Regions from separate parts of the Micromonospora sp. NPDC048909 genome, predicted to be linked through region 2. Evidence: riboswitches for the same ligand, from Rfam matches in the RefSeq annotation. Region 2 holds a riboswitch; each other region holds the start of a gene.
What was found. Region 2 has a riboswitch for S-adenosylmethionine ahead of AB0C04_RS22115 (ABC transporter substrate-binding protein). Riboswitches for the same ligand answer to the same signal wherever they lie in the genome.
Positions count from the first base shown of each region.

Region 1: another riboswitch for S-adenosylmethionine. It lies ahead of thrC (threonine synthase); the one in region 2 lies ahead of AB0C04_RS22115 (ABC transporter substrate-binding protein).
Region 3: another riboswitch for S-adenosylmethionine. It lies ahead of AB0C04_RS18990 (aminotransferase class V-fold PLP-dependent enzyme); the one in region 2 lies ahead of AB0C04_RS22115 (ABC transporter substrate-binding protein).

Region 1 is NZ_JBEZFU010000006.1:272,106-275,370, reverse strand. Features, by position in the region: gene thrC (threonine synthase) at 171-1,457, opposite strand; SAM riboswitch class I at 1,469-1,604, opposite strand; gene AB0C04_RS18900 (DMT family transporter) at 1,785-2,756, opposite strand; gene AB0C04_RS18895 (metalloregulator ArsR/SmtB family transcription factor) at 2,848-3,165, shown strand.
Region 2 is NZ_JBEZFU010000008.1:139,543-142,807, reverse strand. Features, by position in the region: gene AB0C04_RS22130 (nuclear transport factor 2 family protein) at 1-163, opposite strand, end outside; gene AB0C04_RS22125 (ChaB family protein) at 324-731, opposite strand; gene AB0C04_RS22120 (PPC domain-containing DNA-binding protein) at 887-1,330, opposite strand; SAM riboswitch class IV at 1,531-1,643, shown strand; gene AB0C04_RS22115 (ABC transporter substrate-binding protein) at 1,908-2,774, shown strand; gene AB0C04_RS22110 (amino acid ABC transporter permease) at 2,814-3,265, shown strand, end outside.
Region 3 is NZ_JBEZFU010000006.1:295,292-298,556, reverse strand. Features, by position in the region: gene AB0C04_RS19000 (hypothetical protein) at 1-144, shown strand, start outside; gene AB0C04_RS18995 (PrsW family intramembrane metalloprotease) at 296-1,774, opposite strand; SAM riboswitch class IV at 1,798-1,919, shown strand; gene AB0C04_RS18990 (aminotransferase class V-fold PLP-dependent enzyme) at 1,964-3,229, shown strand; gene AB0C04_RS18985 (FUSC family protein) at 3,255-3,265, opposite strand, start outside.

The DNA.
Region 1 (3,265 bases), on a different contig from region 2:
CATCTTGCGCCGTCCGGTTCCTGCCGTCAAGTCCTTAGCGGCGGGTTTTCCGCACCCAGAGCGAAAAGCCGGTTACCCGGCGGATCGGCCTGATCCCCCGTCCGGGCGATCCGCCGCCTCCTCCGCCCGGACGATCCGCTCGATCCTGGATCTCCCCGACCAGCGGCGGGTCAGCCGAGCAGGCCGGCGTCGCGGGCGGCGCGCAGGGACGGGCGGATCCGATGGGTGGGGCCGACCTCGCCGGCGACCGCGTCGATGGTCTTCAGTCCCTCACCGGTGTTGAAGACCACGGTCTCCGCGGCCGGGTCGAGCTTGCCCGACTCGACCAGCTTGCGGAGCACCGCCACGGTGACCCCACCGGCGGTCTCCGCGAAGACGCCGGTGGTGCGAGCCAGCAGGCGGATGCCGGCGCGGATCTCGTCGTCGTCGACGTACTCCATCCAGCCCCCGGTACGGCGCACCGCCTCCAGCGCGTAGAGGCCGGCCGCCGGGTCGCCGATGTTCAGCGACTTGGCGATGCCGGTCGGCTTGACCGGGACGATCGTGTCGGTGTCGGCGTGCAGCGCGGTGGCGATCGGATTGCAGCCGGCCGACTGGGCGCCGAAGACCTTCCAGCCGCCGGCCGGCGCCTCGACCAGCCCGACCTCGACCAGCTCCGAGAACGCCTTGTCAATCTTGGTGAGCAGCTCGCCGCTGGCCATCGGGATGACCACCTGGGCGGGGATGCGCCAGCCGAGCTGCTCGGCCACCTCGTAGCCCAGGGTCTTGGAGCCCTCGGCGTAGTAGGGGCGCACGTTGACGTTGACGAACGCGGTGTCCTCGAACTCGTCGGTCTCCACCAGCTCGCCGCAGAGCCGGTTCACGTCGTCGTAGGAGCCGTCGATGGCGACCAGCTCGCCGCCGTAGACGGCGGTCGTGACCACCTTGCCCTGCTCCAGGTCGCTGGGGATGAAGACCACCGAGGGCACCCCGGCGCGGGCCGCGTGCGCGGCCACCGAGTTGGCCAGGTTGCCCGTGGAGGCACAGGCGTACCGGGTGAAGCCGAGCGCCCGGGCGGCGGTGAGCGCCACCGAGACGACCCGGTCCTTGAACGAGTGGGTGGGGTTGGCGCTGTCGTCCTTCACCCAGAGCGGGGCGGTGATGCCCAGCTCGGCGGCGAGGTGCGGGGCGGCGACCAGCGGGGTGAGCCCGGGGTTCAGGGTGACCCGGGTGGCCGGATCCTGACCGGCGGGCAGCAGCGCCGCGTAGCGCCAGATGTTGTCCGGGCCGGCCTCGATCTGCTCGCGGGTGACGGTGGCCAGCGCGGTGGCGTCGTAGTCGACCTCCAGCGGCCCGAAACACTCGTAACAGGCGTGCTGGGCGGCGAGCGGGTAGCGGGCCTCACAGGCCCGACAGACCAGGGCGCGGGCGGGGCTGGCGGTGGTGTCGATACCGGGGGCGGCGAGCGTCGACGTCATGTCGAAGATTCCTCTCATCTTTCCCCGCATCGCACGGTGCGGCGGGGACGGAATTGGCACCTGCCCCGCGGGTCGCTCAGCGATGAGCGCGCGGGGTGGTTGCCGGGGCGTCTTCGGGCCGTATCCCTCAGCCCCTCTGGATGAGGTATGCAGTTGTGCGATCGAGTCTACGGCCGGGCCGCCGGCCGTCCAGCCCGTCGTCCCACGGTGTGAGCCGCCGTCACACCCGGTGGGCGCCGGGCTGACCGTTCTCCACCACGAACTTCGCGAGCGTCGACTCTGCCGCGTTCTGCCGGCCGACCGTGTCCACCATCCGCAGCCGGCGGTCTAGCGCGCGACCATCGCCACCGGGTCGACCACCGCGACGGGGTCCGAGACCGCCGCCGGCCGGTCGGCGGGCGGTGTGGCCCGTACCCGGGCCCGGGTGACCAGGTTGGCCGCGACCAGGGACGCGATGGTCAGCGCCGCGCCGGCCAGCTCGAACGGGCCGGGTCGGTAGCCGCGGGCGATCTGCACCACGAACGTGGTCACCGGCACGAGGTTCATGAAGAGCGCGGCGTTCGCAGAGCCGAGCCGCTGCACGCCGGTGTTCCAGGCCAGCACCGCGATCACCGCGGCCACGATCACGGCGTACGCCAACTGCGGCGCGACCGCGACGAGGTCCGCGCCGGTCGGCGCGTGCTGCCACCCGGCGAGGTCGGCGACGGCGCTCGCGGCGAGCATGAAGAGCGTGCCGGCGAGCGCGGTCAGCGTGGTGTAGCGCAGCGGTGACCACGCGCCGAACCGGCCGGCCCCGTGCGTGTAGATCGCCCAACCGACGACCGCGCCGATCATCATGAGACCGCCGAGACCGAACTGACCGAGCCCGGCGAGGCTGCCGCGGGTGATCACCAGGCCGACACCGAGGAGCGCGACCAGGGAGAGGGCCAGCAGGGCGGGCCGTGGGCGTACGCCGTCGCGGACCCAGCGGACCAGCTGGGTGACCAGCGGCGTGGTGGCCACGAAGAGGGAGATCTGCTGCGGCGCGGCGTGCTCCAACGCCAGGTTGGTGAGCAGGTTGAAGCCGGCGAAGCCGACCACGCCGAGCACCGCCACCTCGACACCCCGGCCGCCGGAGCGCAGCCCGGCCACGCCCTCGCGGAGCAGCAGCAGGGCGAGCAGGATCACGGCGGCGAAGAGGTAGCGGGCGGTGGTCAGGTTGAGCGGGTCGACCCGGGTCAGCGCGCTGGCCAGGACGGGGAACATCACTCCCCAGCTCAGCACGGCGAGCAGCGGGAAGGCGGCGGCGCGAGAGCGCATGCTCAGCTCCTATGTTCGAGTATCTTCGAACCAACGATCCCGACCCTAGGAGCTTGTTCGAATATTGTCGAACAAGGGTTACACTGCTCACATGGAGCTGCACGAACCCGAGTTGCGCGAGGTGCCGGTCACCGCGGTGCTGGGGGCGCTCGCCGACGACGTACGCCTACAGATCGTGCGGGCGCTCGCCGAGGGCGGCGAGCAGGCCTGCGGCAGCTTCGAGTTCGGCGTCTCCAAGGCCACCCGCAGCCATCACCTGAAGGTGCTGCGCGAGGCCGGCCTGACCCGCACCCGGGCCGCCGGCACCAGCCGCTACGTCCGCCTGCGCCGCGACGAACTGGACCGCCTCTACCCCGGCCTGCTCGACGCCGTCCTCACCCGCGGCGTCGCACCCGACGAGCGGGCCTGAACCGGTCCGCCGCAGGCCGCAACCCGTGCCGGCGGTTGGCCCGCGAGTCCTGTCGACCTGCCCCATATCTGGGCCGGTCCATATCTGGGGCAGTTCGACA
Region 2 (3,265 bases):
TCGCCTGGGTGAGGAACTCGTCGGCGCTCTGGTAGGTGCCCGCCACCACCGAGTTGCCGACCACTTCCCACCGCATGTCGTTGGCGAAGATGTCGCTGATCGCGCCGGTGCCGGCGGACCAGTCCGCGAAGGCTCGGGTGACGATGTCCCGGTTCGTCGTCATGGCGCCCACCTCTCCGCGGGTTGCGACCATGGCGATCGCACCGCCCCGCCCCCGTGTCGTCCGGTGCCTCACCGCCACCATATCGGCGGCGCCGGCCGCCCGAGGCCGGGTCAGCGCAGCGGGGTGGGCCGCCCGGCCAGGACCGGCGGTCCGGCCGGGGTCACCGTCGTCGCCGGGCCCGTGCGGTGGCGCGGGCGTTCGCCTTCTCGATCGCCTGCACGAGATCGCCCTTCGCCAACTCCTCCGGCTGCGCGACACCGACCCGCCGCGCCACCTCGTCGAGGTGCTCCTTGCTCGCGTTGGCGTCCACCCCCTGCGCCGTCTCCCGGGGGCGGGACCGGGACGCGGGACCGCCCAACGCGGCCTGCGGATCAGACGGCCCGGGACGCTCCTTCGGCTCCCAGTGGTCGCCGACCTTCTCGTGGGTGTGCTTCAACGAGGCGTACGCGGTCCGGTGGGCCCGCTCGCCGTCGCCGTAGGTCTCCTCGGCCGACTCGAGCGTCTTCTTGTAGGTCCGCACCGCCTTGTCGTCGGAGCGGGCGACGGTCGACGGCACGTCGTCACGCATCTCTTCGGCCTGCTCGTGCTTGTCCGGCACGGCGTACCTCCTCGGGCGGCGTCGTCCCGGGACGGGTACCCCGCCACCGTCGGGGTACGCCAGCGGATCCCGTCGGGCCACCCGCTCCGTCCGGGGGCGCGCCGGTTACGACGACCGGCCCCGGCTCACCGCTCGGCGGTTCCGCTCAGCAGCGCCAGACCGGTCGCCGGGTCGACCCGTTTGGCGAGCCGCGCGCCGACCTCGGTGATCACCACCTCCAGGGTCGGCCAGACCTCGCCGCGCAGCAGGTGACCGCCGACCGTGCTGCCGTCGCGCCGGCCGAGCACCGCGTGCACGTGCAGGGTGGGCCGCCCCCGGTCGTCGGCGATGTCGCCCAGGATGCTGAGCACCTCCACCTGCCCGGTGACCGGAATCGGCTGGTACTCGCGCCGGTCCCGGTCGAAGTAGCCCAGCTCGGCGCCCTGGAAGCCGCCGACCGCCGTCACCGTGGCGGCCCGGATGTTGCGGTCCACGGCGACCTGGTTGATCACCGCCACCGGGTCCTCGCCCTTGTCGAGCACGACCACGACCACCCGCCGGCCGTCCTCGGGCAGCTCCACGTCCCGCATCGCACCCACCCGACCTCTGCCTCCGCGCCGCCGCAGCCCGGCGGTGCGTCCACCATCCGGTGATGGTGTCACCGCCGCCCGCGCCGGGTGGGTGATTCGCCCGGCTTCGGACGCGCGGCCTCACCCGGCCCGGCCGGCCCGGGTGAGCGTGGTCATAACGGGTGGACGATGCCCCGTACCGCCCTGCTAGCCTCGGCGCAGGTCATGAGCGCCAGCGTCAAGCCCCGGCTCGCTGGCCGGCAACCCTCCTCCGCGGTGGGGTGCCCCGGGTGAAGACCAGGCATCGGAGCAACCTCCGGTGCAAGCGTGGCCTGGTTCCCAGGTCAACCCGACCCAGGAGAACCATGATGATTCGCACCAGCACTCCTCCGGTCGCCGCGTCGGTCCCGTCGCCCGCGCCGGTGGCCCTGACCCGGCGCCGCCACGTCGACATGATGTGGGTCTGCAGCGCCGCGTGTCGCCCCTCGCGCTGACGCGCCCGCCCCCGCTCCCCTGATCGATCCCGCGGTTCGCCCACCGGGCGCACCGTCGGCGGCGCACGCCCGTGCCCCGCCGCTGACACCATTCGGAGACACCTGTGCGATCTCTTCCTGCCCTGACCCGGGTGGCCGCCCTCGGCGTGGCCGCACTCCTCGGCACCGCCGCCCTCACCGCCTGCGGCGACGACGCCTCGTCCAGCGCGGCGGACAACCCGTACGAGCTGCTCCAGCCCGGCGTGTTGCGGGCCGGCACGCTCACCGACGCGCCGCCGAACGTGTACCTGAAGGACGGTAAGTTCACCGGTTTCGACAACGACCTGCTCAGCGCGGTCGCCGCGAAGATCGACCTGAAGGTGGAGTTCGTCGGTACCGACTTCTCCGCGCTGCTCGCCCAGGTCAACAACCACAAGTTCGACGTCGGCAGCTCCTCGATCACGATCACCGAGGCGCGCAAGAAGACCGTCGACTTCGGTAACGGCTACGACTTCGGCTACTTCGGACTCGACGTTCCGGCCGGTTCCCCGATCACCAGCTTCGACCAGCTCAGCGGCAAGCGGGTCGTGGTGGTACAGGGCACCGTGCAGGACGACTACGCCACCGGCAAGCAGCTCAACCCGGTGCGGGTGCCGGACTACAACGGCGCGATCAACCAGCTCAAGGCCGGTACCGCCGACGCCTGGATCGCCCCGGCCGAGATCGGTGAGAAGTCCGCCGCGGACAGCGGCGGCAAGATCTCCGTGGCCGCCAAGCAGCTCAGCCCGGCGCCGACCGCGTACGCGGTGGCGAAGGGGAACGACAAGCTGCGCGAGGCGCTGAACAAGGCCCTCGACGAGGTGATCGCCGACGGCACCTGGAGCCGGTTGCAGGCCCAGTACTACCCGGGCCGGCCGGTGCCGGCGGACTTCAAGCCGGGCAGCGGCACCGTGGCGGTTCCGGCGGCGCCGTCGGCGTCGGCCGCCTCCTGACGGTACGAGACGACGAGCGGGGCGGTAGGAGAGGCGACTATGGATCCGTTGCGCACCCTGTGGGAGACCTTCTTCGACTGGGACTCGATGCGCGAGGCGCTGCCCGAGATGCTGACCGTCGGGTTGCCCAACACGCTGATCCTGGCGGCCTCCGCCGCCCTGCTCGGCTCGGTGCTGGGCATGCTGCTGGCGATCGCCGGCATCTCCCGCACCCGCTGGCAGCGTTGGCCGGCCCGGGTCTACACCGACGTGTTCCGGGGACTGCCGGCCGCCGCGACGATCCTGCTGATCGGCGTCGGGCTGGCGCCGCTCGGCATGCAGGTCTGGGGCCCGAACCCCTACCCGCTGGGCATCCTGGCGCTCTCCCTGATCGCGGCCGCCTACATCGGAGAGATCTTCCGATCGGGCATCCAGTCGGTGGAGGCGGCCCAGCTGGAGGGCGCGCGGGCGCTCGGCTTCTCCTGGACCGAGTCGATGCGGATGGTGATCAT
Region 3 (3,265 bases), on a different contig from region 2:
CTTTTCTGGGGCTTCATCGGATTCCTGATCTACTTCATGGCGTTCCGGCCGGACGGCGCGGCGGCGACGTTCAAGGCGATCGGCGCGGGCCTCATGGCGATGTTCCAGGGTCTCGGTGACTTCCTCACCGGCCTGATGGCCTGACCGGCCGGCCGGCCCGCACCGATCCCGCGACGCCGAGCGGCCGCGTACGGCCGCCACGCCGAACCGGCCGCGCGCGCGGAGCACCGGGCACGCCGCCCGGTCGGCGCTGGCTCCGCACCCCGGCGCCGCCCGGGGACCAGCGCCCGTCCGGTCAGGAACGCCCCGGCCAGCCCGGGTGCGGGCCGTACCAGCCCGGCGGCGGATAACCGGCCGGATGCGCGGGCGGCGGCGCGGCGAGCACCACCGGGATCGGCACCACCGGCTCCTCCGGCGGGTCCACCGCCCGCTGCGAGCCGTCCGGGAACCGCAGGTGGTAGCGGTTCCCGTCCCACACCCCGGCGGGGGCCTGCGGATCGCGACCGGCGAAGAACGACCGGTACGCGGTGATCGCGTCCAGCAACTCCCGTTCCTCCCGCGCGGTCCGCTCCCGGTCTACCGGCCGGCGGTCCAGGCCCCGCAGCGAGCCGTCGCGCAGCAGCGCCAGCCGGGTGGCGGCGAACTGGTAACCACGCATCGCCTTAACCCCGCCGTCGCCGGCCACCCGGCGCGCCCAGGCCCGCGCCGCGTGCCGGCGGCCCAGGCTGCTCAGCGCCGCCACCTCGGGCGGGCTCAGCCAGCCGGCACGGACGTAGTCCGGCAGGGTCCGCTCGGTGAGCCGCCCCTCCCAGGCGCGCAGCCAGACCGCCAGCCCGACCATGCCGAAGAAGATCGGCACCATCACCCCGATGAAGCCGTACAGCATGATCAACGCCTGGCCGGTGGCCTGGGTCAGCGTCGGCAGCAGGTTCCAGGTGCCGTGCAGCATCATGGCCAGCAACAGGCCGGCGATCGGGGCCAGCACCCGGACCCGGCGGTCGGCGGTACGCGCGGCGATGCCCAGCCCCACCCCGGTCATCGAGGTGAAGAGCGGATGGGCGAACCCGAAGAGCAGGATCCGGACGATGAAGATGGCGATGACCTGCTGGGCGCCGGTCGCCGGCCCGAACTGCTCCACGCCGGTCCGGAAGCCGTAGCCGCCGAGGTAGAGGATGTTCTCCACCATGGCGAAACCGACCGCGGAGAGCCCGCAGTAGACCAGGCCGTCGGTGATCCCCGACCACTCCCGGCGCCGGAAGATCAGCAGCAGGATCGGCCCGAGCGCCTTGGTCAACTCCTCGACGAACGGCGCGACCAGCACGCTGGTGAGGGCGGACGGCAGCCCCCAGTCGTCGAACCGGCGGGCGGCGAACTCGTTCACGGTGAGCGCGGCGGCGGTGGAGACGAACGCGCCCCAGGTGAAGCAGAAGACCAGGTACTTCAGCGGTTCCGGTTCGTACCGGTCGAGCCAGAGGAAGCACCCGACCAGCACCGGCACCGGCAGGATGGCGGCCACCAGGCCGATCAGCAGCGCCTGGGCGCCGAGGCTCTCGCCCAGGGTGAAGGCCATGAAGGTCGCGCAGGCGGCGATGAAGAGCACCACCGCGGCGAGCACCAGGAACCGTCGCCAGCCGAGCCGGCGCAGCGGCATCCGGGGCGCGGCACCGGGCGCGGGCGGGGCGGGAGGCGCGGTCGGCGACGGCAGGGCTCCGCCGGGCGGGGTGTCGGCCATGCGGTCAGCGTAGCCATCCCCGGCCGGCTGGTTCGGCCGCATCGGCGGCCGCTATGCTGCCGGCAGGTCACGAGCGCCAGCGTCAAGCCCCGGCTTGCTGGCCGGCAACCCTCGTCGAGTTCGCGGTGGGGTGCCCCGGGTGATGACCGGGCCCGGCCCCGATTCGTGAGCCGGGCAAGCGCGGACCCCGTCCCGACGTGCACCCGGGGTCCCGGCCCGGGAGGTTCTGGCATGTCCGTCACCCTCGTACCCGCACTGCCCGCTCCGGCGACCGTTCCCGCCGCCGTCGGGCCGCTCGACGTGCTCGGCGTGCCGGGCGAGATCAACCTCGACTACGCGGCCACCGCGCCGTGCGCGCGGGTCGCCGCCGACGCGGTGGCCGAGCTGCTTCCCTGGTACGCCAGCGTGCACCGCGGCGCCGGCGCGCTCTCCCGTCGCTGCACGCTCGCCTACGAGCGGTCCCGGCAAACGGTGGGCGACTTCTTCGGCGCCCGCAGCGACGATCACGTGATCTTCACCCGGAACACCACCGACGCGCTCAACCTGCTGGGTCGCGCGTTGCCGCCCGGCACGACCGTGGTCACCTTCGCCGGCGAGCACCACGCGAACCTGCTGCCCTGGCCGCGCGGCTCGGTCCGGCTGCCGGTGCCGGCCGACCCCGGCGAGGCGGTCCGCGCCCTGGACGCGGCCCTCGCCGAACTGCGGCGGGACGCCAACCCGGGGCTTCCGGTGCTGGTCGCGGTGACCGGGGCCAGCAACGTGACCGGAGAGCGCTGGCCGGTCGCCGAGCTGGCCCGGGTGGCGCGGCGGCACCGGGCCCGGATAGCGCTGGACGCCGCGCAGCTCGCCCCGCACGCCCCGGTCGACCTGCTCGAGTTGGACGTCGACTACCTGGCCGTCTCCGGCCACAAGCTCTACGCCCCGTTCGGCGCCGGTGTGCTGATCGGGCGGGCCGACTGGTTGGACGCGGCGCCGCCGTACCTCTTTGGTGGCGGCGCCACCAGCCGGGTCGGGGCGGCCACCCACGACGTGAGCTGGGCGCTCGGTCCGGCGCGGCACGAGGCGGGCACGCCCAACCTGCTCGGCGCGGTCGCACTGGCCGCGGTCTGCACCGCCCTCGCCGACGCCGACCGGGCCGCGCTGCACCGCCGGGAGCAGCGGCTGCTGACCCGGCTGCGGGACGGGCTCGCCGCCCTGCCGCACGTGGTGGAGCTGCGCACCTTCGGCCCGGACGCGCCGCGGGTCGGCATCGTCTCGTTCGTGGTCGCCGGCCGGGATTCCGCCGAGGTCGCCGCCGAGCTGGCCCGGGGGCACGCGATCGGGGTGCGCGACGGGCTCTTCTGCGCCCACCCGCTGGCCCGGCGGCTGCTGACCGAGGCGGCGGCCAGGACCGGGCGCCGGGATCTGCCGCCGACCGCGCTGCGGGCCAGCATCGGGCTGGGCAGCACGACGGCGGACGTCGACCGGCTCCTGGCGGCGCTGGCAACTCTCAGTTGACCCCGGCGGACGCCACCCGGGCCGGTCAGCCGACCG